DNA from 2 places in the Methylophilus sp. 'Pure River' genome. Region 2 is predicted to be linked to the other one. Evidence: riboswitches for the same ligand, from Rfam matches in the RefSeq annotation. Region 2 holds a riboswitch; the other holds the start of a gene.
The links. Region 2 has a riboswitch for thiamine pyrophosphate ahead of thiC (phosphomethylpyrimidine synthase ThiC). Riboswitches for the same ligand answer to the same signal wherever they lie in the genome.
Positions count from the first base shown of each region.

Region 1: another riboswitch for thiamine pyrophosphate. It lies ahead of ACIDE9_RS02080 (TonB-dependent receptor); the one in region 2 lies ahead of thiC (phosphomethylpyrimidine synthase ThiC).

Region 1 is NZ_JBKOUE010000001.1:390,536-406,628, forward strand. Features, by position in the region: gene hpnC (squalene synthase HpnC) at 1-795, opposite strand, end outside; gene ACIDE9_RS02060 (S-methyl-5'-thioinosine phosphorylase) at 864-1,619, shown strand; gene def (peptide deformylase) at 1,652-2,185, shown strand; tRNA gene ACIDE9_RS02070 (tRNA-Ser) at 2,211-2,300, shown strand; gene ACIDE9_RS02075 (cupin domain-containing protein) at 2,371-2,646, shown strand; TPP riboswitch at 2,834-2,937, shown strand; gene ACIDE9_RS02080 (TonB-dependent receptor) at 3,035-5,125, shown strand; gene ACIDE9_RS02085 (YkoF family thiamine/hydroxymethylpyrimidine-binding protein) at 5,169-5,429, shown strand; gene pnuC (nicotinamide riboside transporter PnuC) at 5,465-6,076, shown strand; gene ACIDE9_RS02095 (phosphotransferase) at 6,111-6,983, opposite strand; gene ACIDE9_RS02100 (putative bifunctional diguanylate cyclase/phosphodiesterase) at 7,050-9,638, opposite strand; gene ACIDE9_RS02105 (cupin domain-containing protein) at 9,954-10,226, shown strand; gene ACIDE9_RS02110 ([protein-PII] uridylyltransferase) at 10,230-12,806, opposite strand; gene map (type I methionyl aminopeptidase) at 12,818-13,612, opposite strand; gene ACIDE9_RS02120 (HDOD domain-containing protein) at 13,846-14,676, shown strand; gene ACIDE9_RS02125 (tetratricopeptide repeat protein) at 14,693-16,093, opposite strand, start outside.
Region 2 is NZ_JBKOUE010000002.1:76,110-92,202, reverse strand. Features, by position in the region: gene gatB (Asp-tRNA(Asn)/Glu-tRNA(Gln) amidotransferase subunit GatB) at 1-265, shown strand, start outside; gene ACIDE9_RS02730 (HD domain-containing phosphohydrolase) at 306-1,304, opposite strand; gene ACIDE9_RS02725 (PAS domain S-box protein) at 1,301-5,005, opposite strand; gene ACIDE9_RS02720 (hypothetical protein) at 5,203-5,613, opposite strand; TPP riboswitch at 5,765-5,877, shown strand; gene thiC (phosphomethylpyrimidine synthase ThiC) at 5,909-7,789, shown strand; gene ACIDE9_RS02710 (hypothetical protein) at 7,956-8,801, shown strand; gene ACIDE9_RS02705 (hypothetical protein) at 8,900-10,552, shown strand; gene ACIDE9_RS02700 (hypothetical protein) at 10,672-11,187, shown strand; gene ACIDE9_RS02695 (YaeQ family protein) at 11,230-11,769, opposite strand; gene ACIDE9_RS02690 (TetR/AcrR family transcriptional regulator) at 11,948-12,595, shown strand; gene ACIDE9_RS02685 (efflux transporter outer membrane subunit) at 12,582-14,027, shown strand; gene ACIDE9_RS02680 (efflux RND transporter periplasmic adaptor subunit) at 14,030-15,220, shown strand; gene ACIDE9_RS02675 (efflux RND transporter permease subunit) at 15,223-16,093, shown strand, end outside.

The DNA of each region.
Region 1 (16,093 bases), on a different contig from region 2:
GGATTTTAATTTATGTAGGATACGTTCGCCACCTGCAATCATCATGCGCAATTCAAAACCGATACGGCCAGGCAGGGCACGACCCAGTGGTTTCCCGGCCAGTAGCAAGTCTTCTGCACGCATCACGTTGTGTAAAAAGAATACTTCCCAGGTGGCATCCAGGCGTTGTTGACGCAAATCCTGCTCACTGATGCCCGCAGCTTGCATTTCGTCCTGGCACAGATAAACCCGTCCGGTTTGACCGTGCTTTTGCAGATCTATGGCAATGTCCTGGTAAAAATTAATCAGTTGCAAGGCACTGCATATCTGGTCGGACCACAAACGGTGTTGCGGCGTGTCGCTACCATAGAGTTGTAGCATGAGGCGGCCGACCGGGTTGGCCGAGCGGCGGCAGTAGTCCAGCACCTCGTCAATATTGGCATAGCGGGTTTTAACCACGTCCTGTTTAAAGGCATCAATCAGGTCCAATAATAGCTGCACATCCAGTTTGTGTGCCCTGACCACTTGCTGCAAGGCCATAAACAATGGCAGCGATGGCTGGATATAGGCCTGGATCAGCTGTAACTCGTCTTCATAGACTTGCAATGCCTGCAAGCGCTCGGCCTCGCTGGCGTGACCTTCGTCGGCAATATCGTCTGCCTCGCGTGCAAACTGGTAAATGACGGTGACGGCATGGCGTAAATGCGCGGGTAACAGCAGAGAGGCAACCGGGAAGTTTTCGTAATGGGTCTGTGCCAGCGACAAACTGGGTTGTGCCCCGGATGGCGGCTGGACTGGCTTGGAAAAGGCTTGCATGGCTTAAGTATGCCATAAATCCGTGATACGCTTATGCCTTGCATATTAACGAGTCATAAAGAGAACTTATGTTAGGAATTATTGGCGGCACCGGACTCACTGAGCTGGCGAATTTGAATATTTCTAAACGCCTGATTGTGCGTACGCCGTACGGGGAGCCTTCCCAGCCATTGGTATTTGGTGAGATTAATGGCAAAGAAGTAGTGTTTTTGGCACGTCATGGCGGCGGCCATACGATTCCTCCGCATGCCGTGAATTACCGAGCGAATATCTGGGCGCTGCATTCTGTCGGGGTCTGTGATTTGCTGGCCGTGGCTACCGTCGGTGGGATCGGTGATCACTTGATTCCCGGCGATATTGTGCTGCCCAACCAGATTCTGGATTACACCTATGGCCGCAGCAATACCTACCATGATGGCATTGAGCTTCCGGTGCGCCATATCGACTTTACCTTGCCGTATTCACAGGCCATGCGTGATCGTTGCATTAAGGCCGCCAGTGATGTGGGCTACCGCCTGGTTGATGGCGGAGTCTACGCTTGTGTGCAGGGCCCTCGGCTGGAAACTGCAGCAGAAATCGACCGTTATGAGCGCGATGGGGCAACAGTGGTTGGTATGACGGGGATGCCGGAGGCGGCATTGGCCCGTGAACTAGGCGTGGCTTATGCAGCCATCTGCCCGGTGGCCAATTTTGCGGCTGGGCGTGGCGATAGCCGTCAATCTATCCAGTTTGAGCAAGTCATGCCTTTGTTGCAGCAAACCATGGATAAAGTGCGCACCGTGATTGCACAATATTTGTCCGATAACGATTGTTCGGTGGCCTAAGTCCACCCAGGCATCCCGGAGGAGTAACGCCAATGGCGGTAAAACCTGTACTTAGAATGGGCGAGCCACTGCTGAATCGCGTGGCAGATAAAGTGACTGCATTTGATACGCCGGCCTTGCATACGCTGATCCAGGATATGCACGACACCATGACGCATATGAATGGTGCAGGCATTGCGGCGCCGCAAATTGGCGTCAGTTTGCAGGTGGTGATGTTTGGTGTGGGTGCCAATCCGCGTTACCCCGATGCTGAAGAAGTGCCATTTACGATTTTAATTAACCCTGAATTAACCCCGGTTGACCAGGCCGAAGAGGATGGCTGGGAAGGCTGCTTGTCTGTGCCCGGCATGCGCGGTCTGGTCCCACGCTACCAGCAACTGCATTACCGTGGGTTTGATCCGCAAGGGCAGGTCATTGATCGCACCGTGAGCGGCTTTCACGCGCGCGTGGTTCAGCATGAATGCGACCACTTATTTGGCATACTTTACCCCATGCGCATCCGTGATCTGACAAAATTTGGCTTTAATGATGTACTTTTTCCTGGAATAACACTTCCAGATGACTGATTGTTTGTTATAATGCCGTCTTTCCGGAAGAGTGGCAGAGCGGTTTAATGCTACAGTCTTGAAAACTGTCGAGGGTTCACGCCCTCCGTGAGTTCGAATCTCACCTCTTCCGCCAAACACGTCATGCCGCAGTTTTTGCGGCATTTCTATTTGCAGGTTTTAATTACACAATTTAAGGAATCGTCATGACTCAAATCATCATCGACCATAACCCATCAGAAGAGAAGTTGAAAGAACTGGGCGTAAAAAGCTGGAACACATGGGATTGCGCACCTTCAAAATTCCCTTTGGATTTCACAGCAACTGAAAAAGCCTACGTGTTAGAAGGCGAATTCAAAGTGACTCCACAAGGTGGCGACACTGTAACGATCAAGGCTGGTGACTATGTTGAGTTTCCAAAAGGCCTGAAATCCCAGTGGGAAGTGGTTAAACAATTGAAAAAACACTACAAACATTTCTAATTGATTTGTTGTAGCCAGTATTCAATAAAAAACCCTGCAATGCAGGGTTTTTTGTTTTTAGAACACTGGGATTTAAAGCTGGAATCATTAAACTTTGCAAATTGTGCTTTAAATTCAAACATCATTCAACATCGCTCTCTAGCCAAGTTGTTGATATTAAAATACAATCTCACCCTGATTGAAAAATCAAAACGCCTTGGGGTGGCTACCGCCTGAGATCTCGCGCAAGTGAGAAACCCAATGAACCTGACCCAGATAATGCTGGCGTAGGGACAGGCAGAGCCTCTACAACGCAAATGTTTTTGGTTTGTTGTTTCATCAACACACCTACTCACGTCATTGTCACTCTCACCCTGTCCTTTTTATGTTTCTTATAGAAAGGATTACCTTGAAACCGATTACAAAGCCATTACCCCTCATCGGGCTGTTACTGGCCATGCCTGCGCTTGGCGCAGAAGAAGAAAACAAAACAGTCGAGCTCTCTGAAGTTGTTGTCAGTGCTGACTATCGACCAAAAACAGCACAAAAAACCGCTGTCAGTTTGACTGAAATTGACAAAGACACCATCGAAGCACGTGGTGCGCAACACTTGGAAGAAGTGCTTAACTTGGCACCTAACGTTAGTTTTGCCAGTGGTGCTTCTCGGGGGCAGTTTTTTCAAATACGCGGCATGGGTGAAGACAGTCAGTATTCATCTCCAATAAATCCTTCAGTTGGCCTCATTATCGATGGAATAGACTTTAGTCGTATTGGCGGTGCCGCAACGCTGTTTGATATTGACTCGGTAGAGATTTTACGTGGTCCACAGGGAACCAAGTTTGGTAACAATGGCTTAGCAGGCACTATTAATTTGCGTAGTAAAGAGCCCACCAAAGACTTTAAGATGCACTTTGAGTCTGCCGCAGGTAACTATGATACGCAAAATGTTGGTTTTGCTGTTGGCGGCACTATAAAAGATGATACCTTGCTGGGACGACTTGCTGTTTACAACCACAAATCAGATGGGTATGTTAAAAATGCATATTTAGGCCGGAATGATACTCAAGACCAAAACGAGCTGACTTTACGTGGCAAGTTAAAATGGCTTGCTACAGAAAATTTAACTGTAGATTTGACCTATCTACATTTGAATATTCACAATGGCTATGATGCTTTTACATTGGATAATAGCGGCAAAACAAGATCGAATCAGCCAGGTTCTGATAACCAAGAAACGAATGCGCTAGCGTTAAAAGCTAATTGGCAAGCGTCTGATGCAGTGATTATTCAATCACAAGTCAATTACCTGCATTCAGACGTACTATACAGCTACGATGCAGATTGGACCGCTGTACCGCCGGATTATTTTGAGAGTTTTAACCGAAAACGTGAGAACTACTCTTTTGATGTTCGTGCGCTCTCTGATAAACCAGGTCGAATCTTTGGCGGGACCACAGATTGGACAGTCGGTTTATTTCATTATAACCAAAAAGAAAACTTTCAAATCAATTCCAATTATTATGCTGACCCCAACTCCGGCGGCCATTATGAAACCAACAATACTGCGCTATATGGTCAACTAGATACTTATTTGACTGAAAAATTAACGTTAACTAATGGTCTGCGTCTTGAGCATTTCAAGGCCACTTTATCTGATGCAACAGGTTACGATGATGCCTATAACCTAGTGAATATCGATAACACTTCTGTTGCTGAAAATCTATTCGGTGGGAAAATTGGATTGAACTATCAAGCCAATCAAGACCATTTGCTTTACACAACATTGTCGCGTGGCTTTAAAGCTGGTGGTGTTAATAATGATGGCCGACTGAACAGTGAGCAACGCAATATCAAGCAGGAATACAACATCAGTCTCGAGACGGGTATTAAATCCAGTTGGTTTAACAAAACGTTGATTACAACATTATCTGTGTTTCGCACAGAGCGAAATGATGCCCAGATCAAGTCTTCCAAGGCTCTTGGTAGTGGCCCATTCCTAGAATATATTAACAATGCTTCAAATGCGACTCATCAAGGCTTGGAAGCGAGTTTCGATTGGTTTGCAACTGACAAATTGCGCATCCTGGGATCATTGGGTCTACTGGATGCCAAGTTTAGAAACCATATCGCAAACGGAGTGAGTTTCGATGGTCGCCAAGTATCCAACGCTCCCAGATACACATTTAACTTGGGTTCTGAGTTCTATGCGAATGAAAACTTGACGTTGCGCGCGAATGTAGAAGGTAAAGATGAGTTTTATTTTTCAGACAGTCATAATGCCAAATCTAATGCTTATGCGCTTGTGAATGCAAGTCTCGATTATAAGCATGACAAACATTGGAAGGTCAGCGGTTGGGTACGGAATTTATTTGACAAAGAGTATGCTACTCGAGGATTTTACTTTCCTAACAACCCAGCGAATAACTACACGGTTAATGAAAAATATATTCAATACGGTCAACCACGCGTAGCCGGAATTACCGTCAGTTATGATTACTAAAATGTTGCCAGAGCAAGAGCTCGCCTGATGAAAGGAGCGCTAAATGCGTATTTCAGTCGATATTAGTTTGTACCCTTTAACCGAAGGCTATGTAGAGCCCATTCTTGAGTTCATCAATAAGCTCGAAGCCAATCAAAATCTGGTCGTCAAGCGCAATAGCCTGGCGACCCAAGTATTTGGCGAGTATCGCGACGTGATGGATTGCCTGGATGCTGAAATGGAGGCGGTGTTTAATGCGCTGCCGCACAGCGTATTTGTGATGAAGTTTATTGGTACAGACAGGGCCGATGTTGTCGATGTATAAGATTTTTTCCTTCACTTATTTCGTGCTTATCGACCATGAATCAAGATAATTTTCAGCCTATCCTGTCAGCATTTCAGCAAATGTCGTTATGGGAAATCGCCGCAGCTTTGATGGGTGTCGCTTATATTCTGTTAGCCGCCAAAGAGTCTCAATGGTGCTGGTTGTTCGCATTTTTTAGCACGCTGGTGTATACCATCCTGTTTTGGAATGATCAGCTACCCATGCAGGCGCTCTTGAATTTTTATTATATGGGGATGGCGTTTTACGGTTTTTGGGCTTGGCATCAACATGACAAGCAAGCCGATACATTGCAGATTAGCCGTTGGCCTTGGCCTTGGCATATGACATTTGTTGCAGTAGGGGTTGCTGTGAGTGCGATGGTCAGTGCCTATTTGCAAAAAACCGGACAATCGCAAAGCCCGGTATTAGACGCCTATACCACGGTCTTTTCTGTCATGAACACCTGGCTGATCGCCAGGAAGGTATTGGAAAACTGGCTATATTGGGCGGTGATCGATGGGGCTGCCACGCTTTTGTATGTGCAAACAGGCTATTACGCTACGGCGGCTTTATTTGTGCTGAATACGATTCTGGCGATTGTCGGCTTTATCAGCTGGGTGAAGCTTTACCGGCAACAAAAAGCTTAAACAACTCAACATGATGGTGAGCGGAATGCAGCGTTTATATTTGCTGCATCCATTTTGCCAAATCAGTCTCACCTAATATATTCATCAAAAACAACAGCAACTGATAGCAGGATTTGTATGCTCCATGCTCGGGCCAGTTGTGTGTTTGAATATAGTGCTGTTTGAATAAAGCCAATTGCGTGGGTGTTAATACATATTCAAGCAGCACTAGATCCAGCGCACGTGGTGCGATGAAAAATGCATCCAGATCAATCAAAGCCAAATCATTGGAGCCTAAACGGAATTGATCCCAACGTAAATCCAGCATCATCGGCACGAATTCGGTTTCGCGGATATTTTCTGCGTTCGCTAGTACTTCAGCCAATAACGTTTTATCAATCGGCGTGCCTTGTTGTTTGGCCAGAAAAGTAATTGTTTCGTGCAAGCGGCCGGACCATTCAATGGCAGGCCGCTTTGGCGCATGCAGTTGGCCCCAGCTGGCGTAAGTGCATTGATGCAGTTTTACAATATGCTCGGCTAACTGTGTTACCCAATCATCAGCAATAAGTTCAGCATCTAAGTCCTTGCCCGCTAAAAAACGGGTAAGCACAAATCGTTGAGGATTGGCGGCGACAAAACCAGGCACTGTCAGTGCACCGTTTTTCTGCAAAAAATGATGCGTTAGATCGATATCGCCTAGGCTGTCAGGGAAGTTGGCTGCAAATAAATGGTTTGCACCTAGCCAGAAGTGAGAGCTTCTAATGGTCGCTTCATTGCACACTTTCAGCACCATTTCGCCATCCGTCGTTTGGCAATAAAACAGCTGGTGCGTGCTATCCTCAAACTTGGCTTGGATGGGATTAGGCTCGGCAACCAGTGTAGGCAAACTGGCTTGTTCGGCGGGAGTGAGTAGGGGATAGGTAAACATTTAAGCGAGTCATTTTAAATCATCAGACGGTTTAAATCATCTTACTCATCGTGACACGTCAGGCCGTTAGCCTAAATCAATCAGTAACTTCTCGAATGCATCTGCTGGCATTGGTTTGGCAAATAAATAGCCTTGCCCAAAGTCGCAATGTATTTCTTTCAGTAAACGCAGTTGTGTTTCCGTTTCTATGCCTTCCGCGATGACTTTAATGTTGAGTTTATGCGCCATTTCAATAATCGCTTCACAAATCGCGAGTTCGCTGGAATCTAGCGCCAGGTTGGCCGTGAATGAGCGATCAATTTTCAAATAGTCTACGTTGAATTTTTTCAGGTATGACAGTGACGAATAGCCGGTGCCAAAATCATCAATGGCAATATGCATACCGGCATTGTGAAATCCCGTCAGCTTTTCTTCAATATTGCCGACCACATCCATCAGCACGCCCTCGGTAATTTCAATCACTACGCACTTGGTTGGGAAATGAATGTGGTCCAGCAGGTTGATCCAGCTATGCATCATTTCTTCATTCGTCTTAAATTGTACTGGTGATTTATTGACGGCAATTTCAAAGTCACGCCCCAGCAGTTGTTTAAACCTGGCGCCTTGCTTAACGGCTTCAATAAATACCCAGTTACCAATCTCATGAATGGTGCCGTAGTGTTCGCAAATGGGGATGAAAATATCAGGGCTGATATACCCTAGCTCTGGATGTTTCCAGCGTAGCAAGGCTTCTGCTTTATTGATGCGGCCGCTGGATAGCTCAATAATCGGTTGATAATGCACGGAAAATTGTTTGAGCGTCAGCGCTTGCCGCAAGTCGGTAGACAGACGGATGCGGAAATCGGATTCCTGCTGCATGAGCTTGGTGAAAAAACGGTAACAGCCACGCCCGGCATTTTTGGCCACATACATGGCCTGGTCTGCGACTTTGAGCAGCTCTTGTGCATCGGTAGCGTCTTCAGGGTAAATGGCAATGCCGATGCTGGCTGAGATAAATGCCTCTTTTTTCGCGGTGATAAACGGTTCAGACAAGTGATCAATAATATTCTGTGCAATATGCGCAATCATCATATTGTCGTGGGTATCACTCAGAATCACGGTGAACTCATCGCCACCGAGGCGGGCGACGGTATCGGATTTGCGCACACAACTGACGATGCGGGCTGCAGCTTCAATCAGCAAGGTATCGCCGACATTGTGGCCGTGCGTATCATTAATTTCTTTAAAGCGGTCGAGGTCGATAAACAGCAGGGCGCATTTCTGGTGTTCCCGTTGCGTCAGTTTGAGGGTTTGTTCCAGTCTGTCCTGAAATAGTTGCCGGTTAGGCAGCTTGGTTAATTGGTCAAAGTTGGCCTGCTTGAGTATCAGCGCCTCTGCTTCTTTGATCGCTGAGATATCAGAAAACAGGCCGACGCGCCTATGCACCGTACCGTCTGCCTGGTAAGAGGTGTTGATCGTTAGCCAGGTAGGGAAAATAGCGCCATTCTTACGTTTGCTCCAGACTTCACCTTGCCATTGCCCACGGGCCTGAATGGCCTGGCTTTGCGCGGCATAAAAAGGGGCATCGTGCTGATCGGAGCGCAAGAGGGTGATGGATTGCCCCTTGATTTCCTCCAGCGCATAGCCCGTCATTTTAGTAAATGCGGGGTTGATTGCCAAAACCGCGCCATAGGCATCTGTGATGGCCATGGCTTCGCTGCTGTTGTTATATACCAGCCCCGCCAGCTTCAACTCCTCTTCGGCCAGTTTACGTTCGCTGATATCTTGCACCGCGCTGATGTAATACAGGGGCTGTTGTAAATGGTCGCGCAATAAATGCACTGACAGACTCACCCAGACTACTTGCCCCATTTTATGCAGGTAGCGTTTCTCTACAATATATTGGTCAATGTCACCGTTTAACAAATGCGCAATGGTTTCCGCTTCCTTGATCAGGTCATCGGGCAGCGTAATTTGCTGGTAAGTCATGTGGTGCAACAGGATGTCGTCCTGGCTATAACCGATGATGCGGCAAAATTCGCGGTTGATTTGCAAAAAGCGGCCAGATAAATCCACTTGTGCAATGCCAATCGCAGCGTGTTCAAACACCGCCCGGAATAAGGCCTCGCTATCCCGCAGGGCTTCCCTGGCCTGGTCTCTTTGCTCGGTGGCCAGGCTGGAGTGGTAAATATGGTAGAGGCTGAGCTGGATGCTGTCGCGGAACTGCCCAAGCAGATCTATCACCAGGTGGTCATAGTGGTTTTCCTTGGTGTCCAGAATACAAATGGTGCCAAACACCTCGCCATTCGGCCAGTTGAGCGGTAATCCGTAATAGGAAATCATGCCCAGGGCAACATCAGGATTCTGTTCCCAGCCAGGGCTGGTCAATGCATTCGGAATTAATAGGGCTTGGCGATTGCTGATGACATTTTCGCAATAGAGGCCAGTATTTAAACGGGCATGCTCCCCTTGATGATAGACATTGCCTTCGCTATGGCTGGCAACAAATACCTCAATTTCTTCCGCATGCGCACGCATGATGAGTGCGGCCGGAATATGGGCAATATAGGCAAGCAAGTCTGTGGTGATTTGCCAGCTTTGCAGCACTTTCTCTGGCACATCGATGTCGTCGAGGACGGAATATTTGGGCAATGCCCCAGCTAGCTGATTGATCATAACTACCCCCAATACTGTTCGTAGTCATTTTTGTATGGCATGACACACGTCTTTATTCTTTTTCGGCAAGAAACAGGAATTTCTTTACGTATGTTAATGTCATTATGTGCCTTAAAAATCGCATAATCAATGTCGATCAAGGCGTGGGTATGAAAAGATTTGATAAGAAACAGTGCCTTGCGCTGACATGCAAATATCACTGAAAAAGATTGAACTGTGAGACAGAATCCGCAAAAATAACGCATGCATGTTATTGTAAACAGGATGCTTTTTTAGCATCGCCTGGTTTTTTGACGCCATGACAAAGGAGTTGCGATGAGCCAGATCAAAGTAGAAAAGCCCAGTGCGGTGACCTTGGCCGCCTTGGGGGTGAAGCAATGGCCAACCTGGTCGAAAGACGTGTCGACGTTTACATGGCAATACAGCAGCACTGAGATTGCTTACATTATTGAAGGGGAGGTCACTGTTACCCCTAAAGATGGTGCGCCGGTGAGCTTTGCAGCCGGTGACCTGGTCACCTTCGCCAGCGGCCTGGATTGTGTTTGGGAAGTCAAAAAGCCGCTACGCAAACACTATCATTTTGAGTAGTGTTTAAAGCGCAGACAGTGCCTGCTTGAGTGCGTCGGTTTGCGTGTCGTCCATGGCCTGACCATTGCATGATGAGATCAGGAAACTGTCTTCTACGCGGTTACCCAGCGTATTGATTTTGGCGTTATGTAATTCAATACCATGCGTGAGAAACACCAGTGCCATGCTAGCCAGCAGGCCTGGCCTGTCATTGGCAACCACATCCAGTTGCTGGAACACTGCCGAGGTCTCCAACTGGTGAGCGACTGGGCGCAGGTTGACCTGGGTTGGAATCGGCATGTGCTTGACCTGGCGGCTGACGCGTCCGCGTATAGGCGTAGGGATCGCCTGCGCACTGAGCAACTGGTCGTTCAGGCCTTGTTCTATGTGTTTGAGCAGGCCGTTATAACTGATCTGGCGGGTTTCCGGTTCCAGCACAATAAAGTTATCCAGCGCGTAGCCATGCGCAGTGGTGTAAATCTTAGCCTGCACAATGTTGTATTGCATGCTGTCAAAAAAGTGGCAGATGCGGGCAAAAATCTCTTTCTGGTCGCGGCTGTAAATCATGACCTGTATGCCGTCACCTTTGGGGCTCAGGCGCGCGCGTACAATCGGTTTTTCCGAACGCAGGTGCGGGATCAGCAAGCGGCTCTGCCAGGCAATCTCGTCACTCTCAAAACGGCTGAAATAACCCGTGCCAAAGGCTTGCCATAACGGCTGTACTGACGCCTCTTTCAGGTTGAAACTGCTGAGTTTTTGTAGCACTTCCTGCTTGCGCAAACTCAGCTGTGCTTCGGTGTTAAGTGATTGCTGTAACACGCGGCGTGTCTGCAAAAACAGGCTTTCCAGTAGCTTGGCTTTCCAGGCGTTCCACACGTTGGGGCTGGTGCCGCGAATGTCTGCCACGGTTAATAAATATAAGGCGGTCAGGCGGTATTCAGAGCCTACCAGTTGCGCAAATGCTTCAATCACATCCGGGTCTGATAAGTCGCTTTTCTGTGCCGTACTCGATAATTTCAAATGTGCTTCAACCAGCCAGGCGACCAGATCGGTATCCGCTTTGGGCAAGCCCAGTGTTTGGCAAAATCGTCTGGCATCAATGGTGCCTAGCTGTGAGTGATCGCCGCCACGGCCTTTGGCAATATCGTGAAAAATCGCGGCCAGGTAGAGTAAATGCGGCTGGCTAAATTCATTAAACAGCTGGCTGCATAGCGGAAACTCATGGCGCAGGTCTGGCTTGGCAAAACGGCGCAAATTGCGCAACACATTTAAGGTGTGTTCATCTACCGTGTAGACATGAAACAGGTCGTGCTGCATTTGCGCAATGACGCGGCCAAACACCGGGATATAACGCCCAAGGATGCCATAACGGTTCATGCGGCGAAGGCTGCGGTGCACGCCTTCACGGCTTTGCAGTATCTGCAGGAACAGCGCTTTGTGTGCAGCATTCTGCCTGAATTGACGATCAATCAGTGGCTGGGCTGTTTGTAACGCCCGGACCAGCGGCGCACTGAACCCGGTAATGGCGGGGTGCTGTTGTAGTAGCTGGAAGCAGCGCAGGATGGCTTCTGGTTTGCGCTGAAAAAGATCTTCAGTCTGCGTGCTCAGCAGGCCTTGTGATAGCGTAAAGTCCTGGTCAAGGACGCTGGGTGCTTCTGTGGCAGGGCTGACGCGGGCATGCATCAGTTTGAGCAGCACTTCATTTTCAATGATGACGGCCCTGGCACTGCGGTAAAAGCCTTGCATTAATTGTTCGCTGGCACGTTTTTGCGGTGTGGTTTGATAACCCATTTGTTCGGCCAGCGTATTTTGAAAGTCAAATACCAGGCGATCTTCGCGGCGTTTGGACAATAGGTGCAGGCGGATACGCAGGTTTTGCAGCAGGCGTTCATGGCGCTTTAGTTGGCTGGCCTGGCTGCGGTTAAGCAGGCCTGCTTGCACCAGGGCATTCCAGTCATGACCCAAGCCCTGGCTTTGGGCTATCCATAACACCATATGCAAGTCACGCAGCCCGCCTGGGCTTTCCTTGATATTAGGCTCCAGGTTGTAGGCGGTATCGTGAAACTTGGCGTGACGGATTTGTTGTTCACGCAGTTTCTCGGCAAAAAAACGGGCACTGTCTAGTTCTGCGTGTAATGTGTGCGTGAGGCTTTTAAAACTGATTTTGTCACCGGTGAGCCAACGTGCTTCCAGCAGGTTGGTCATGATGGTGACGTCGAGCTTGGCTTCGTCCAGGCACTCTTGTAAGGTGCGCACGCTGTGGCCTATGTTGAGGCCAATGTCCCATAAAGTGCCGATCAGGGATTCGACAGTCGCTTGCAAGGCGCTGTCACTGTTTTCAGGCATCAGAATCAGCAGGTCGATGTCTGAGTGCGGGAACATATCGCCCCGGCCATAACCGCCGACGGCAATCAGGCTGGCGGTCGGTGGCAGTTCATAATTCCGCCAGAGGTCTTTAAGCAGTTGGTCAAGCACACGGGTGTGTTGCTGTAGCAGTGTTTTGGCTTGCGGATTCGCGAGGTAAGCGTCTGCCATCTGCTGGCGTGCCAGTTGTAACGACTCCCGCCAGTGCTTGAGTTGTTCTTTGGCAATCACCATCATGATTCTGTCGCCTAGAGAACGGGGCGCGGCGGCGTACCGGCAGATAGCGTCATGATTTCAAAACCCTCTTCGGTGACCAGTACCGTATGCTCCCATTGGGCTGACAAACTGCGGTCTTTGGTGACCACTGTCCAGCCATCGGACATGAATTTAATGTCGCGACGACCGGCATTAATCATGGGCTCAATCGTGAAGATCATGCCTGCCTTGAGCGGCAGGCCTGCGCCTGGCCTGCCGTAATGCAGCACTTGTGGTTCACAATGGAATTTTTTGCCTATGCCATGCCCGCAAAATTCACGCACGATGCTGTAGCCATTTTTTTCGGCAAACGATTGAATGGCGTAGCCGATATCGCCGAGCGTATTGCCAGGTTTCACTTTTTCAATGCCACGCCACATGGCCTGGTAGGTCAGTTCGCACAGGCGTTTTGCCTGTGGCGTGACGCTGCCGACCATAAACATGCGCGAGGTGTCGCCGTGATAACCATCTTTGATCACGGTAATATCGAGATTGACGATATCACCGTTTTTCAGCTCTTTTTCGCTGGGCACGCCGTGGCAAATTTGCTGGTTGATTGAGGTGCAAATAGACTTGGGATAAGGCGTATGGCCATCTGGCGCATAATTAAGCGGTGCGGGAATCGCCTGTTGCACATTGACGATATAGTCATGGCATAACTGGTCCAGCTTGTTGGTGGTGACGCCAGCCACGACAAACGGCGTGATGTAGTCCAGCACCTCTGAGGCCAGGCGACCGGCGATGCGCATTTTTTCGATGTCTTCGGGGGTGTGCAGAATGATTGCCATATGCTGATGACCTTACAAAACCAGATTTTTCAGGATCTGGCTTGGGAATCAATAACTAAAATGTCATTCTAACATAGGCATTTATCAGTCATGACTAAAGAAACACGCCTTTTGTGGCGTTAAAACAGATATGCCCTAAAAAGAAACAGGCGCTGATTTGTGCGATTGATTGCGACATCGCATGCGGTACCAATGTTTTATACTCGGGCGCATAATCAAGCTGGAGCGAATACATGGTGACACTCACCGAAGCAAGGCAACACCGGACTGTGAATGACTGGGTGGCCTTTTTTAAACAGGCCGATATCCCGGTATTGCGGCAAACCGCCAGAGAGTTGGCTGCGCTGCGTGAACATGAAGACGATACGGGTGCGCGTGACATTACCCGCGTGGTCATCAATGACCCGCTGATGATGTTCAAAGTGCTGACTTATGCCAACAATCATCGTAGCCGTCATCAGTTACAAGACCTGGTGCAGGTCGAGCAGGCAATTATTATGATGGGCACCAGTACTTTCTTTGCCGAGATTCCTGCTGTGCCGCATGTTGAAGATGTATTAAACCAGCATGTGCCAGCGCTGGTGGATTTACTGAAACTGATGATACGTGCCCACCGTGCTGGTTATTTTGCGGCCGAATTTGCCTCACACCTGATGGATTTGCACGCAGAAGAGCTGCGTGTGGCGGCTTCATTATATGATTTTGCCGAAATGTTGATGTGGTGTTTTAACCCGGAGGCCATGGGGGAAATTAGCAAGCGCCAGGCTGCCGATAAGACCTTGCGCAGTCGTGTCGTACAGCAGGAAGTGCTTGGTTTCCGTGTGGTGGAATTACAGGCCGAGCTGGTCAGGGTGTTTAATCTGCCATCGTTGTTGACCGACCTCATGGATGAGCAGCGTGCCCATTTGCCACGTGTGCGCAATGTACAGTTAGCGGTGAATCTGGCCCGGCATTCTGCCGAGGGCTGGCATAACGCGGCTTTGCCGGACGATTATAAGGATATCGCCCAGTTACTGCATGTGGATGTGGAACGCGTGATGCATATTGTCGGCGTGCCGCACTAGTCCCTTAAAATATTGCTCAGGTTTCGCCAGGCCGGTTTGCCAACAGGTCGGTAATCGCATGGTGTACTTGGTCAATCACATTTTCCCAAGGCTCTTCAGCCCCTTGCCTGAATAGCCGCATGCCCGGATACCACGGGCTATCTTGCCGATGTTGCAACCAGCGGAAATGCGCCTGGTGCGGCAGCAATAACCAGACCGTTTTGCCTAATGCTGCTGCCAGATGGGCGACGGCGGTATCCACTGAAATCACCAGGTCCATTTGCATGATCAGTCCGGCAGTTTCCGTCAAGTCTGTCAGGGCCGGATGGTGGCATTCCAGCATGGGGAAGCGTTTGAGCATGATGTGGTCTTCACGGCGGAACTCCTTTTGCATGCTATGCCATTCGACTTCCATTTGCAGCAGCGGTGCCATCACGTAGAGCGGAATGCTGCGTAAACGGTCATATTTGTTGCCTGCATCCCCGCACCAGTTGAGACCGATACGCAACCGGCGCGCAGGGCCTAACAGCTGCTGCCAGGGCAACTGGTGCCGGTCAGCAATCTGCAGATAGGGCAGGCTGGATGGAATCGTGTCCAGTCGTGTGTTAAACGCCGAGGGCAAACTAAGCATGGGGCAATGCACATCAAAATGCGGCAGTGGTCGTCCGTCCTGGCGAATCACCAAAATGCCTGCATCTTGTGCCCAAAGGGCATTCATTAAATCAAACAAAGCCTCGGGTACCGCAACAATCATCTGGTTGGGCTTAAAGGCTTTAATGAGCGGAATATAGCGGCAATACTGCAAGGTATCGCTCAGTGTTTGCTCAGCCTGGATGAGGATGGTTTTGCCGACCAGCGAGCCGGATTCACGCCACAATAAGCCAGGGTCCGGCCGTTGCGGGTCTGGCAATAGCTGAAAACGCGAGCCATACATTGGCCAACCGTCTTCATATTCGCCCCTGGCCAGCTTGAGCATGCTCAGGTAGTAACGGGCTTGTGCGTGCTGCGGCGCATGTTGCAGGGCCGTGCTGAGGCAGGAGTATGCCTCGTCGGTGTCGCCGTTCTCATACAGCGCAAGCCCCAGGTTGCAATAGGCCGAGGCGTAGCCAGGGTTGAGTTGCAGCGCCTGCCTGAAATCGGTAATGGCTGCCGGATATTGGCCGAGCTGGCAGAGCACCACCCCTCGGTTGTTATACGGCACCGGCAAATTGGGTTGATAGTGAATGGCACCGTTAAAGCTGTCCAGCGCGGCTTGTGTTTGCCCCTGGAGTTGTAACATCAGGGCGCGTTGGTGGTAAGCCTCAGCAAAGTCCGGCTGGATATTGATCGCCTGTTGCATGCATTGCAGGGCTTCATCGGTCGCCTGTAATTGCTGGCATAACACGCCCAGGCGGTAGTGAAAGTGCGCATGTTCGGGATGCGCAGCCACCGCTTGCCT
Region 2 (16,093 bases):
CAAGCAGGTATTTGAGGGCTTGTGGGCCGGTGAGGGTGAAGTTGATGCCATCATTGAAGCCAAAGGCCTCAAGCAGGTGTCTGATACTGGCGCCATTGAAGCGATTATCAATGAAGTGCTGGCAGCTAACCAGGCCATGGTCGATGAATACAAAGCCGGTAAAGAGAAAGCCTTTAATGCGCTGGTGGGTCAATGCATGAAAGCTTCCAAAGGCAAGGCTAATCCGGCACAAGTCAACGAGCTACTTAAAGCCAAATTGGGTTAAACCGGGATGCTGTCCTGATGACAGCATTCCCGCCAGTCACCTAATCTTCCTCAAGCCAGTTGTTGTTAATCGCCAGCAGGTCCGGTAGGCATTGCAGCATGGCGTCCACAATTGCCGGGTCAAAGTGCTTGCCGCGATTGCTTTCGATTTCTGCTACGGCCGCTTCTACTGGCCAAGCCTCTTTGTAAGGGCGTTTGTTCAGCAGGGCATCAAACACGTCAGCGACGGCGACGATGCGCGCCTCAATCGGAATCGCTTCTCCTTTTAAGCCAAAGGGATAGCCGCTGCCATCCCATTTTTCATGGTGGTAGAGCGCCACGGAGTGTGCCAGCTTGATCAATGGTGATGTTGAGTTATCCAGGATTTTAGCGCCCATTTTCGGGTGTTTGCGCATTAATGCCAGCTCTTCATCATTCAATTTACCCGGTTTTAGCAATACATGGTCAGGGATGCCGATTTTGCCGATGTCATGCATAGGTGCAGCATGAATCAGTTGTTCTGAAAAATAGGGATCCATGCCCAGTTGCAAGGCAAGCCTGCCTGACACATGGCTCATGCGCATGACGTGCATGCCGGTTTCATTATCCTTGAACTCGGCAGCGCGGCCTAAACGCTGGATCAGTTCGAGATGGGTGCGTTTCAGTTCGTCGATATGTACCAGCGATAAATGCGTTTTGACGCGCGCACGCACCAGAGCCGGGGAAATCGGTTTATTGATGTAATCCACACCGCCAGCAGCAAAACCTTCAGATTCATCCGCTTCATCCGCCAATGCGGTGACAAAAATCACCGGGATGGTGTTTGTTTCGGGGTCGCTCTTTAACTGTCGGCAAACCTCAAAACCAGTCATACCTGGCATCATCACATCCAGTAAAATCAGGCCGGGTCTTTCTTTTTTGACCAACTCCAATGCGTCCATGCCGTTTTTGGCAAAACTTAAACGGTAATTGTCCTGCAGCACCTGTTTCAATACTTTAAGGTTGAGTGGCTCATCGTCAACAACCAAGATTTTTGCTTGTTGCGCGGTGTTATCCATCATGAGGAGGCCTCCTGGCTCTCGATTTCCAGTAGCTGGTCAATATGCACGGTCGCTTGCTCAAAGTCAAAGTCATTCAATAGTTGTGCAATGGTGTTCAATGCATTGCGCCAGGCAGCCGGGGCATGTTGGACAAGTTTACTGACGAGTGCATCATCCAGCTCGTTCATGACAACCAGCGTACGTAGCGCTTGCAGCCAATCGAGCAATTGTACGGTTGGCAATTGAGTCTCGTCTATGGCTGGAATCACTGCTTGCTGCGATAGCAAAGGCGTGATGGATGCATGTAGCGATTGCACGTCAATTTGCAACTGTGCCACCAGTGCTGAGCAGGTATGCCATTGATCATCGCCGGTTTGTTCCAGGGCGTGGTAACTGTCCTGGATATTCAATAGCGCCAGATTGGCACTCACGCCTTTGTTGGCATGGGCAATTTGTTTCACCGTAGCGTGATCTTGTGCAGCGATCGCCTGTTTGAGTGTGGTGATATGTTTGCGGGATTCTTGTACGTAAACATTTACCTCATGCAGGTAGGTTTGCTGGTCTCCCCATAACTGGATGCCTTTTTTCAGGTCAAAATGGGTCGTTGCAGGTATGGATGGGCTAGTGTCGGTGCTGATTACGACCGCTTCCAGCTGCAACACGCGCTGAATTTCTGCCAGTAATAATGGCAGCTCAATGGGTTTGGACGCAAAGCCATCCATGCCGGCTTCTGCAGCGGCCAGCCGATCTTGCTCAAGCACGCTAGCGGTTAATGCAATAATCGGTGTTCTGGCCCTACCGGATTGCTGCTCTAATGCGCGGATATGCAGGCTGGCGCTGAGGCCATCCATGACAGGCATTTGTACATCCATCAAAATCACGTCGTAGGATTGTGCTTGCCAGGCATCGACTACCTCTTGGCCATTGCTGGCCAGGGTGAGTTGGTGACCTTGTTTTTCGAGCACAATGTTGAGCAACCTGCGGTTTTGTTCAATATCATCTGCGGCCAGGATTTTCAGTGCCGGTAAGCTGAATACCGAAACATTGTTTTGCACTGTATTTTCCGGTGCGTTGCCTTCTGTGAGTGGCAAAATCACTGAGAAGCAACTGCCGTGACCAATTTTGCTGCTGGCGGTAATGCGGCCTCCCATTAACTCTACCAACTGTTTGCTAATCGTGGTGCCCAGGCCTGTGCCGCCAAAGCGTCGGCTCATCGAAGCGTCCGCTTGGGTAAATGGTTCAAAAATCACATCCAGCCGGTCTTCATCAATACCAATGCCGGTATCAATGATGTCAAACTGCACTTCACCTTGCGGTGTCAGGTGCACATTGAGTTCAACATGGCCGGTCTCGGTGAATTTGATGGCATTGCCCAGCAGGTTGGTCAGCACCTGGCGAATGCGGTGTTCGGCGCCGATATAGTAGCCAGCTGTTTCGGGGGCTAAGTTCAGCTTCAGGTCCAGCTGCTTTTTACGTGCCTGCAACCAGAGTGAGGAAATCAGGCTATCGACCATTTCGCGCATGGAGAAATCCAGCATTTCCAGTTCCAACATGCCTTTTTCCAGCTTGGCGCTATCCAGGATGTCATTGAGCAAGTGCAGCAAAGACTTGGCTGACTGGCTGATGGTTGATAAATAGTTGCGCTGTTCCGGTTGCATGGGGGTATCCAACAACAATTCGCTAAAGCCGATAATAGAGTTCATCGGTGTGCGAATCTCATGGCTCATATTGGCAAGAAATGTACTTTTGGCGTTGGCTGCTTGCTCGGCGGTTTCTTTTGCCTGCCGCATTTCTTGTTCCATTTGCTTGCGCTCGCTGATGTCCATCATAAACATCAACACTTTAACGACCTTGCCGTCTACATCACGCACCGGGCTGTAAGAGGCATTGATCCAGATTTGCTTACCTGCTTTGCCGTAACGCAAAAACTCGCCATGCACGAACTCACCCCGGCGCAAGGACGACCATTTCTTCTGGTAGGTATCCGTCTGGGCAAAGCCGGGCGGGCAGAAAATAGAATGATGGCGGCCTTCGATGTCTTCCGCCTGGTAGCCCAGCAGGCCAAGAAAGTTCTGGTTGGCTGTAATGACAAAGCCATCAATGGTAAATTCGGCCACGCTGGTGGAGTAATTGATCGCGTTGACGATGCCTTCAAATTCGGCGTTTTTCTGCTTGGACTCGGTGATGTCCAGCAAGACGCCATCCATGGCATATGGCATGCCGTCTTTATTCAGCAGCGGTGAAGCGAATGCTGATACCCATTTTTCATTACCGTTGCGATCCGTGATCCTGAACTCCACTTCAAAGCTTTCAAGCTTGGCAATGGCTTTTGCTGCAATCGGGCGCACACGTGCGATATCGTCATGATGCATCAAGGGCGAAAAGCGTAATTGCCCGCTGAGAAAGTCCTGGGCAGGCCAGCCTGTCATCTGTAGCACGGCATCGCTGATCAGTTGTATGCTCCAGTCGCCCGCCAGGCTGACGCGGAAAGTCACGCCGGGAATGTTGTTCATCATGGACCGAATCTGCTGGTCTTTTTCGCGCACCGCCTCTTCAATCGCTTTGCGGTGGCTGAGGTCGGTGATGAAGCCCACATATAAGGTTTCATTGGCAAGCTTGACTTCACCAATCGCCAGCCGAATCGGAAAGGTTGAGCCATCTTTGCGCATGGCATCGAGGTCACGACCTTCACCGATGATTTTTGCATCGCCTGTTGCCTGGTAATTTTTCAGGTAATAGAGGTGGTTGGAGCTGTCAGGCTCTGGCATTAATAGCGAAATGTTTTTGCCCTTCATTTCCGCTTTTTTCCAGCCAAACAATTTTTCGACTGCATCATTGCAGGCAATCATTTCACCGGTGGTATTGATGGTGACGATACCATCTACCGCCGTATCCAGAATGGTCGATAAGCGGGTTTCACTGGCCTGGATGGTGGCCAGCATTTGCCGGTAACGTATCAGAGCGTTGATCGCTGTGGCGATAATGCCGATGAGGATAGTGACCAGCGTAATGCCCAGCGCCATGGTGATGGATTGATTGTCATCCGGGTTGAAGCCCGGTTTGGCTTCGCCCAGAAAGCGCGCAGAGGCCATGCCGGTATAGTGCATGGCGGTGATGGCGCTGCCCATAAGCATACCGCCCAGGATGATGCTCACTTTGGGCGGGATTTTGCCTTTCTGGTTTAAAAAGATGCCTGTCCATAGTGACAGTGTGGATAAGGCCACGGCGACCACCACTGAAACCAATACCCATACCAGGTCAAACTTGAGCACGGGCTCCATACGCATGGCGAGCATGCCGATGTAATGCATGGCACCAATGCCTGCGCCGACGGCAAATCCGCCTTTGATCAGCTTGCGGTAATCAATCTGGTTTTCAGACATCAAGCTTAGTGCATAGTGTGACGCCAGGATGCCGGGCATCATGGAGACAAGGGTGGCATCCGGATAGTAAGAAACCGGCGTGCAGATTTGATAGGCCAACATGCCGATAAAGTGCATGGCCCAGATGCCGGCACCTAATGATACTGAGCTGGCAATGATCGAAAACCGGCGTGAAACGACTGACGTCTGCTTCTGTGACAGGCGCGTCAATTGCAGGGCGAGTATAGAGGAGCCAATGGCGACCAGCGCAGACAGGACCACCAGCCAATCATCATAGCTGCCATAGAGCAGTGCTGTCGGAGTGCCTGCCCTGAAAAAGAAAATACCGTACCAATCCATGCTTGATTTGCCTTGTGAGTCCCTGTTTGACTACTTCCCACGTATAGTCTAGCGGGTACAGGTTTGCAGTGAATGGCGGAATACTTGCAGGTTCGGTGCTTAGTTTTTTAAATTACTGCTCGTTTTGATTGATATTGCGATCAGCCTGATTGAAAAACCCTGCCGAAGCAGGGTTTCAGGGTGGGATGTGACAGGCCTTATTGTGCACACAAGGCATGACAAATCAGCTGGTAGCAAATCGTCATAAAGCCAACCGTGGTGATGACAAAGCTGATCGCAGAGAATACTTTCCACTTGGTTTTGCTCCAGAAATCCGGGTCAAACGCCGCAATCACAAATACGGTCGGGTTGGTAAAGCCACCAATCGCCACGCAGACACAGGCAAAATAATGTAATTCAACGCCTGCCGCTTTGGCCGCCCCAAAAAAACCCAGGTTAAACAAGGCCATCAAGGCGTAGTCTACGTGGGCGCGTATCATGGTTTTGTAATCGACCAGAAAATCGCCATCTATGCCTTTGATGGGAAACCAGCGCGCGAATGTCATCAACCATGCTGACAAAATTAAAGCGGTAGTACAGGCCACGGCCCCTATGAGTAAAGCTTCCATTATGATCTCTCCTGAGTTCCTGATTGAAATAAATCCCGTATGTTTTTGTAGTCGGGTGCTGTGATTGTAGACAGGTCTGTCTATTTGTCAATGGCAGGCAGTTGCAAAACTTTGTTTTGCTTGCGTTATCAAGCGTTTTCACGCACAATCCGTCCGTTGCTAGGGGTCTGTACATCCTTGATTTATTCCAGGTTTTGCAGTGAGAGTTACCCTTCGAACCTGATGTGGTTAATACCACCGTAGGGAATGCAAACCTTCACATGCATCCTTACGTCTTTTTCTTTTAAGGATGCCAATGAACGCTATTGATAAAAATATCAAGTTCGTCAACGCTGATGCCAAAGTTGACGAAGCTGCTACCAAACCATTTGCCAAATCGCGCAAAATCTACGTTGAAGGTTCCCGCCCTGATATTCAGGTGCCATTCCGTGAAATTTCATTGAGTGATACACCGTCCAGTTTTGGCGGCGACACCAATCCACCCGTCGTGGTCTACGACACTTCAGGCCCTTACACTGACCCGACGGTCGAGATTGATATCCGTAATGGTTTGCCAGCACTGCGTGCGTCATGGATCATGGAGCGTGGCGATGTGGAGCAACTGGATGGCCCGACCTCAGAGTTCGGTCACCAACGCCTGGTCGACCCGCAACTGGCTGAAATGCGTTTTAACCTGCATCGCAAACCGTTGCGGGCAAAGGCTGGCCAGAATGTCAGCCAGATGCACTACGCACGCAAAGGCATCATCACGCCTGAGATGGAGTTTATCGCTATCCGCGAAAACCAGCGCCGTGAAAACATGAGCGAATTGCTGCAAACACAGCATCCTGGCCAGAATTATGGCGCCAGCATTCCAGCCGTGATTACGCCAGAATTCGTACGTGACGAAGTGGCACGTGGCCGCGCCATTATCCCGGCCAACATCAATCACCCTGAAATCGAGCCGATGATTATTGGCCGTAATTTCCTGGTCAAGATTAACGCCAACATCGGTAACTCTGCGCTGGGCTCTTCCATTAGCGAAGAAGTTGAGAAAATGGTGTGGGGCACGCGTTGGGGCGGCGATACTGTGATGGATTTATCCACCGGCAAAAACATCCACGAAACACGTGAGTGGATTATCCGTAACTCACCTGTGCCTATCGGTACCGTGCCTATTTACCAGGCGCTGGAAAAAGTAAACGGCAAGGCTGAGGACCTTACCTGGGAAATTTTCCGCGATACATTGATTGAGCAAGCAGAGCAAGGTGTGGACTACTTCACCATCCACGCCGGTGTGCGTTTAGCGTATATCCCGATGACCGCAAAACGTATGACTGGTATCGTGTCGCGCGGCGGCTCCATCATGGCGAAATGGTGTCTGGCACATCACAAAGAGTCCTTCCTCTACACGCATTTCGAAGAAATCTGCGAAATCATGAAGCAGTATGACGTGTCCTTCTCGCTGGGTGATGGCTTGCGTCCTGGTTCTATCTACGATGCTAACGACGAAGCACAGTTTGCTGAACTGAAAACACTGGGTGAACTGACCCAAATCGCCTGGAAGCACGACGTACAGTGCATGATCGAAGGCCCAGGTCACGTGCCTATGCACCTCATTAAAGAGAACATGGACCTGCAACTGGAGCACTGTGGTGAAGCCCCGTTCTACACCCTGGGCCCATTGACTACGGACATTGCACCTGGCTATGACCATATCACTTCCGGCATCGGCGCCGCCATGATCGGCTGGTACGGCTGTGCCATGCTGTGTTACGTTACCCCGAAAGAACACTTAGGCTTGCCTGATAAAGAAGACGTACGTGTAGGCATCATCACTTACAAGATCGCAGCGCATGCCGCTGACTTGGCCAAAGGTCACCCTGGTGCGCAGATCCGTGATAATGCCTTGTCTAAAGCCCGTTTCGAATTCCGCTGGGAAGACCAGTTCAACCTCGGCCTGGACCCGGAAAAAGCCAAGGAATTCCACGACGAAACCTTGCCACAAGAGGGCGCTAAACAAGCGCATTTCTGCTCCATGTGCGGCCCGCATTTCTGCTCGATGAAGATCACACAAGACGTACGTGATTATGCGGATAAGCTGGGGGTTGATGAACAAGCCGCCCTGCAAAAAGGCATGCAGGAAAAAGCGATTGAATTCGTGAAAAAAGGGAGTGAAGTTTATCAGAAGGTGTAAGCAATCTGATGAACGCTTAAAAGCCAGCAGCGATGCTGGCTTTTTTATTATGTGTGGCGTGCAACAGACAGCCTGCTGCTCGACGCTGCTTGCAAACACTGCCAGAAGTAGCCGCCGTCGTCACAACAGTGTTAAGGTATGTCTGTCTGTGTAAAAGGGGTGCGCCATGGCATTGTTGGACGATGTATTAAAGGAGCTGCCTGCCTATTTGGGCAAGTTCACCCACCTGCTGTCGCAACCGGCGCAGTTGGTGCATGATCATCTGCAGGCTGAAGATAGTCGTGCCAAACTGGAGCAGTCCATCGCATTTTTATTACTGTCTTTCACCATTGCGCTGGTGCTGGCCGTGGTGTTTCCTGAAATGACTAACCCGGTGCAACTGGCGAGTGATGATGCAGGCATGGCTGCCCATGCATTTGCCGCCATACGGTTGTTGTTTGAGTTGTTGGGCTTGTCGGCACTGGCTTACCTGGCGGCCAAAGTGGCAGGCGTCAAAAGCGGATTTCAGCGCTTTTTTGGCCTGATATGCACGGCTTGTGGCGTCATGCTGGTGATACAGGTGTTTGCCGCTTCGCTCACCAATATCAGCCTGGCTGACCCGGTCACAGCAAAAGCATGGAGACAGTTGGAAAAAGGCATGGCGACGCTCAAACCGCTGATTGAGCAAAACGTGCTTTGCGCAACTGATGCCAGCAGTGGTGAAGTGCGGCCAAACGCAGCCTTGGGCGCACAGTTGCAAACACAATTGACAGCCTTGCAGGCGATTTACATGCAGGCAACCGACAGGCCATTATTTAAGTTGGCCGCAGGCCTGCAGTTACTGGCAGGGCTGATTCTGCTGATCTGGTCAGCCCGGTTATGGGCGATGTATCTCAAAGGCCATGCACTCAGTACTGGCAAGCTGATATTGGCGACGGTATTGCTGGTTGTATTCACCGGTGCGGGCACGCTGGTGTACGAACTGGTGAATGCGGGGCGTACCATGATGGACTTGTATCGACATTGCGGCTAAATTATTTGGCGGGTATTTTCGGCGCTTATTCTCTGATTCTGTCATAGCAACCCGCGTTATAGTCCACCATCTACTCAAGCGGCTAAAGGGCATCCATCATGGCGGACAACCTGCAAAGCAGTATCGTACGAGATTTTCGGCAAACACTGTTGTGGCCGATACAGTTGATGACCGATCACAGTGCGGGCGCCGTGCATCGTCCCTGGCAGCTACTCAAAGCCGCGCCTGATTCGCCCTGGGTCGAGATACAAGACGAGTTTTTGCAGGATTCCCCGCATCTGAGTGAAACCAGGTATCAGGAGTTCGTCACCTTTTTACCGTTTGCCCAGCGTTTTTTATATGGCGAAGGCAAGCATGGCCGCGAGTCTGGCGGCTATGGTGAATCGCCCATTCATATTTTTACCCGCAGTGATATTAGCCAGGTGCGCATCACGCTGCATGGCGAGGCGGAGCCGCTCATCTTGCGCGTCTCCCATGTCGAGTTGTACTTCTTTTTTGATATTGATGTGGCCATGCTGGCGTTTGAAGTGACGGGCAAAGACCTGCCACTCAAGTCGGCCATGGAGGTAATGTACCGCCTGGGCCGCACCTATCCTAATTACTGGGATGATACTGGCGAGGGTGGGCACTGCGCACAATTGATTGAGTGGCTGGATCAGCAAGGACAAGTAATTGCGCGCTCGGATTATGAAGACAAGGCGCGCTACCTGGCTTATGTGAAAGAAAACCATGTGCCTTGCGTGTCGTTGCACTGGTTGGCGTTGTTGCATCCGCTGGTGCCGCATTACTCCGGCCAGCAGGGCGAGTTACGCTACCGTGAAATTGAATACCAGCGCATGCCGCTGATGGCTTATTTGTCGTTTGATGATGTGAGCCAGCTGAGTCGTGGCGACCTGATCCGGCTAGGCCTGGTCTGCCAGCCCTGGCATTCGGAAACCCTGCCGTTTACCGAACACTTCTTGCAGGAGTTTGAAAAAAATAACTGCTATGACCGCTATTGGGACGAAGCCCGTCAAGACCCCTGGAGCACCACCCGCATCATGTGTACCGGGCAGAATTTTGTCGTCGTTGGCAGCCACCAGCATCGCGTGTTTACCAATGAGCGCACAGGCATCAAGCGTCATTACCAGAACCAGTATTTCCTGTTGTTTTTAATTGCACATTTCCAGAAAGCGGCTTTGCTGATGCTGTCAGACCGCATGGTGCAAGCCATCAGTCGCCTGGATATCCAAAGCGAAGACTCGGTTAAAAATTTCCGTAACCGTATCCGCAATGCTACCGCCGTGTTTTTACGCTTTACCCATCGCTACTGGTTTGAAAATGTGTCTGACCAGGCCGTGGCCAAAGACCTGTTTTCACTGATGCTGAAACAACTGGATTCCGTCAGCCTGTTTGAAAAAACCCGTCGCCGTATTATGGACATGGCCGAGTATTTGGAAGGCGAAGAAATCAAGCGCCAAGCGGATACGGTTGTCCGCCTCACAGTGGTGACCATTTTAGGCCTGATCGGCACCATGACAACAGGCTTGCTGGGTATGAACCTGATTGACCTCACGCAAGCCAGCACGCTGGAGAAACTGGCGTATTTCTCAGTCGTGTTTATCCCGGTCAGCTTGCTCACGTTTTACACGGTCATTAAATCCAGGCGGCTGTCATTGTTTCTGGATGCACTTTCCAACGAAGGCGCTGGTTTGCGCTATAAACTGGCCAAGTTGCGCAGTGTCTGGGTCGGTAAGCTGGATGACAGATAAATCTTGCGTTATTGGTGGCAAGGCCGCCCAGCACTACAGTTGTTAAAAAGTGAATCTTTGCGCTTAAAAACTATCAAAGTAAAACAAGCGAAAACTGGCAATATTGATAGGAGAACGACATGAGACGCAGGCTCTATTTTGTTTTACCCAATATTAGAAGTGCGCAAGCCATGATGAATGAGTTGCTGCTGGAACGCATTGATGAAGATCACATTCACTTTCATGCAAAAAATGAGCAGGCACTGGGTAACTTGCCAAAAGCCAACGCGGTAGAAAAGTCTGATGTGATTTACAGCGCACTGGCGGGCTTTGTGTTTGGGGCCGTGTTCGGCTTGTTCGGCGGCATGCTGGCTTATTTGGTGCCCTGGTGGTTTGGTGAGGTCACGCTCATGGTGATCCCGTATTGCATGGTGTTGGGTGCGCTTTCATGTGCAGCATGGGCAGCGACGGTGGCGACAGCCGCGCCCAGTTACCGGATCAAATCATATTCTGCCCAAATTGAGCAGGGCAATATCTTGATGATTGTGTCTGTGCCCTTGCGCAGGTTGAGTGAGGTGCGTCAACGGCTGATGCGACATCACCCGGAGGCTATGTATAGTGGTGTCTGGCCAGCAGAACACCGGCTCTTTCCTTAAACTGACCTCATATGAAAAAAGCCAGCAATGCTGGCTTTTTGTTTAGCTGGCTTCTTTTAACCATACCGGGCTGATTTCAAAACTACCGCCCTCATAACTGACCAGGATTTGCCTATCCTGAATGGTGAAACTGATGCTGAGCCCGCGTGCAGCGGCGGCAGCTAATTGCTCAGTCTCGGGCAGGTTAATCACCGTGACATTATCGAGCTTGAGTACCCCTTTATGGTTCTGCTCCCACCACATGTCCGCCGTCCTGCCGCCATAAAGCACTTGTACTACCTGCGCCGAGCGGCCACAGGCTTTGCGGATGTCGCGTTCATCTGGCAGGCCTACACAAATCCAGCGCTCAATCGCACCGGTCAGGTCTTTTTGCCAAAGGTCGGGTTCGTCGTCCTCACTCAAGCCCTTGCCAAACAGCAGCGACTCATCGGCATATAGCGCAAAGGCCAGCAGGCGCACCATCAGGCGCTCATCTGTCTCTGACGGGTGTTTGGCCAGTGTAAGGTGGTGTTGCTGGTAATAATGTCGATCCATGTCGGCAATATTGACGTCTATCTTATAAATGGTGGATTTAAGGGCCATGCCTGTGCAGTGCAGTTTGAATTAAAAGTGCTGCGAGTATAGCAAACCTGTGCGCGAACATGGCGCGTAGCGTGCATGTATCTGCCGGGTTACAACAAATCGCTTGCTAGTTTGACAAAGTGGCAGGTAAAATAAAAATGAAACGTTTTATTTTTATTTTATGCTGGAACCTATACAAGTGAAAACCAAAGTCGGCCGCCCCAAGTCAGGGACTGAGCAAGAGCGCCATGTATTGTTGCTGGAGCAGGCGCTGGAGCTGTTTATGACTGAGGGCGTGGCGCAAACCAGTGTGGCGCATATTGCCTCTGTGTGCGGCGTGTCTACGCGGACCATTTATGAGCGCTTTAGCAATAAATATGAGTTGCTGATTGCAGCCATGCGGCACATGGTGGAGCAGGATGTGTCTGCCATGTTTAAGGTAGAAGATTTGCACAACAAGTCATTGCAGCAGGTGCTGACCGATATTGGCCGCTTCGCGCTCAATCGCGTGATGGAGCCACGCATGCTGTCTTTTTTCCGTATTGGCATTGCCGAGGCGGCACATATCCCCGAGCTGTCACGTGCAATGAAAACCGTCGGCCCGCAGCGTATCCACCAGATGCTGGCCGATATTTTCCGCTTTTATGCGGCGCAGGGAGTGTTGCCAACACAAGACTTTATGCGGGCGGCTGAGTCGTATTGTGAGTTGCTGATTGCGACCCCACGGACCAAGGCACTGTTTGGGGTGCTTGAGCCGGACTGGGATGCCGAGGCGCATGTGGCATTTGTGGTGAGTTTGTTTTTACGAGGATTAGAAGGAATGGAGCCAGTTCATGCAGCGTCATAAACACTGGGCCTGGCTATTACTGTGTTTGCCACTGGCAAGCTGTTCAGTGATTGATGAATATATTCGTCCCAAACCTGTGATTGCCGAGCAATGGCAGGCGCCTTTGCCACATAGCGGTAGTGTGGTCGCATTAAAAGACTGGTGGGCACAATTCAAGGATCCGGTGCTCGACCAGCTGTTGGCTGAGTCGCAAAAAGAAAGCCCTTCGCTGGAAATCGCATTGGCTAATATCCGTGTGGCGCGTGCCAATGTATTGTCGGCGCGTGCGCAAGGCATTCCTGATTTAACCAGCACCGGCAGTGTCACCAAGAGCAAAGGCGGCGGTGGTAATGCGGCTTTTCCATCCAGCACCATAGAAATTGACTCTGTGTCCCTGGATGCCAGCTGGGAAGTCGACCTGTTTGGCAAGGTGAAAGCGGCCAAGCAGGCGGCCAAAGCCCAGCTTGAGTCGAAAAAGATTGCCTGGCATGACGCGCGCCTGACGCTGGCGGCAGAAGTGGCCAATAACTATGTGAATTATCGTGCCTGCCAGGCCTCGGTGCAGGCATTGCAGCAGGCTTACGATTCGCGTGCCGAGACGGCCCGTTTGACAGGCATTTCAGCCAAGGCTGGTTTCTCTGCCCCATCTGACCTGGCGCTGGCAGAGGCAGCAACGCGTGCCAGTGAGTCGACGCTGGATGGCCAGCAGGCGGAATGTGATGGTTTAATCAAGGCATTGGTTGAGCTGACTAATCTGCCCGAACCTGCGTTACGCGATGATTTGGCCAAAGGCAAAGGCATGCCGGAACCAGCGATGTTTGATGTCAGTGCGCTGCCTGCAAACTTGCTGACCCGTCGCCCGGACCTGGCGGTAGATGAACGCAACTTGGCCGAAGCCAGTGCCAATATTGGTGTCTCTAAAGCACAAATGTACCCTAGCTTGACGTTAACCGGTTCGATTGGCTACCGCCGTACCAATTTTAACGGCATGGTGACGCGTACAGATTCCTGGTCTTATGGCCCATCGCTCAAGTTGCCTATTTTTGATGGTGGCACCTTACGTGCAGATCTCGCCGAGGCGCGGGCTAACTTTGACAGCTTGCTCGCGACTTACAAACAAGACGTGCGAACTGCCGTCAAAGAAGTCGAGCAGGCACTGGTTAACCTGGACAGCGCCACGCGCCGTGCACAATCTGAGCAGGCCAGTGCGCAGCAATACCAGCAATATTTTAAAGCGGCTGAAATTAACTGGAAATCCGGCGGTCTGGATCTGCTGTCGCTGGAAGATGCGCGTCGTCAGAAAATCAACGCTGAACTCAATGTGATTACGCAGCAAAAGAACCGAGTATTACAGTGGATCGCCTTGTATAAGGCATTTGGCGGCGACTGGCTAGAAACGCAGCGTGGCTCACAGCAGACTGGTAAACCTCTGAAGCCCATGGAAAAAAGGTAAGCATGATGGCAAAAAAACTGACAAAAAAAACAACATTTCTCATTATTTCTGCGTTATTGGTGGGGGTGAGCGTGTGGTTCTGGCAACACCCTTTACTCCAGGCCGAGCTGGCAGAAAAACGTGGTCACCGCCAAACGGCTGCCACGCCGACGGCTAGCCCAGCCACACAGGCGCCGGCCTCTAAAGCTGCTTTGAGTGTAGAGGTGACACAGCCCGCGGTGGTGCAATGGCCGATGACGCTGGTGCTCAACGGCAGCATTTATCCTTGGCAAGAAGCGCTGGTGAGTGCAGAAATCTCTGGTTTGCGTATTCAGCAAGTGTTGTCCGATGTGGGCGCGCAAGTGAGCAAAGGCCAGGCCTTGGTCATGCTGGCCGATGAAACAGTCAAAGCCGATTTGCAAAAACAGTTGGCGACTGTTGAAAAAGACAAAGCGGCGCTGGCAGAGGCGAAAAGCAATGCAGACCGTGCACGTGAAATTAAAGACAGCGGCGCCTTGTCGGCCCAAAAAATTAATGAATACCTGATTGCCGAGCAAACCGCGAAAGCAAACCTGGCATTGTCCGAGGCTGAGCTGGAAAACCAGAGAATCCGTTTGCGCCAGACCAAAGTAGTCGCGCCGGATGATGGGGTGATTTCGTCACGCTCAGCCAACCTGGGCAATGTGGTGTCTTCTGGTACCGAGTTGTTCCGGCTGGTGCGTCAGGGCCGGATTGAATGGCGCGGAGAGGTGAATGCCGATCAGCAAACGGCGTTGCGTGCTGGACAGTCGGTGCGTTTAACCTTGTCTGGTGGCAACGCGGTGACCGGCAAGGTGCGCCTGATTTCGCCGACGGTAGATAACAATACGCGCAATGCGCTGGTATATGTGGATATTCCTAAAGACAGCGCCAAGCCTGGCATGTATGTGCAGGGGCAAGTGGATATTGGTCAGCAACAAGGCTTGGCCGTGCCATTAAGTGCCGTGACTTATCGCGATGGCTTTGCCTATGTGTTTGAGTTGACGGCAGCGGATGCCCAAGGGTTGCACAAAGTGATTCAACGCAAGGTACAAACCGGCCGTACGCGAGGCGAGCAAATTGAGTTACTGGGCAACCTGAATGCAAACGCCCAATTGGTGCTGAGCGGTGGCGCATTTTTAAACGATGGCGACACTGTGCAAGTGGTCACCCTGAGCAAGCGTAGCGGGGCTTAAGTATGAATTTTTCGGCCTGGTCTATCCGTAACCCGGTTCCGGCGATTTTGCTGTTTGTGGTGCTGAGTTTTCTCGGCCTGAAATCGCTCAACCAGTTAGGCAAACAAAACTTTCCTGATATTGAATTGCCGGTCATCACCGTGAGCGCTGCGCTGGAAGGTGCGGCGCCGCCGCAGCTGGAAACCGAAGTGGCGCGCAAGATTGAAGACAAAATTGCGACCATCGGTGGCATTGAGCATATGACCACCACCATCACTGATGGTAGTGTCAGCATCGCCGTGCAGTTCACCATTGATACCAAAAGTGAAGAGGCACTCAACCTGGTGCGTAATGCAGTGGATAGCGCACGTTCCGAGTTGCCAGCCGCCGTCACAACGCCCACTGTGTCCAAAGTCACGACCTCAGGCAACGCCATTCTCACCTTTGTCGCCTCGGCCGATAATATGGATGAGGGCGAACTGTCCTGGTTTGTGGATAACGAAGTCAGCAAGGCCATGCTGGCGGTCAATGGGGTCGGCAAAATCACGCGTACTGGCGGGGTAGACCGCGAAGTGCAGGTGAACCTGGATCCGACCTTGATGGCTGGGCTGGATGTGGATGTCAGTGATGTGTCGGCACAGCTCAAGCGCGTGCAGCAAGATGCCTCTGGTGGCCGTGGCGATATTGGCGACAATATCCAGTCTGTACGTACCTTGGGGGCCTTGCACAGTGCAGACGAAGTGCGCAATCTCGATATTCCGCTCGGCGATGGCCGCCATATCAAGTTGTCACAAGTGGCCGAGGTACTGGATACCTATGCCGAGCGCACCACCTATGCCAGCTATGATGGCAAGCCGGTGATCCGTTTTGAAATCACGCGCAGCAAAGGCACCA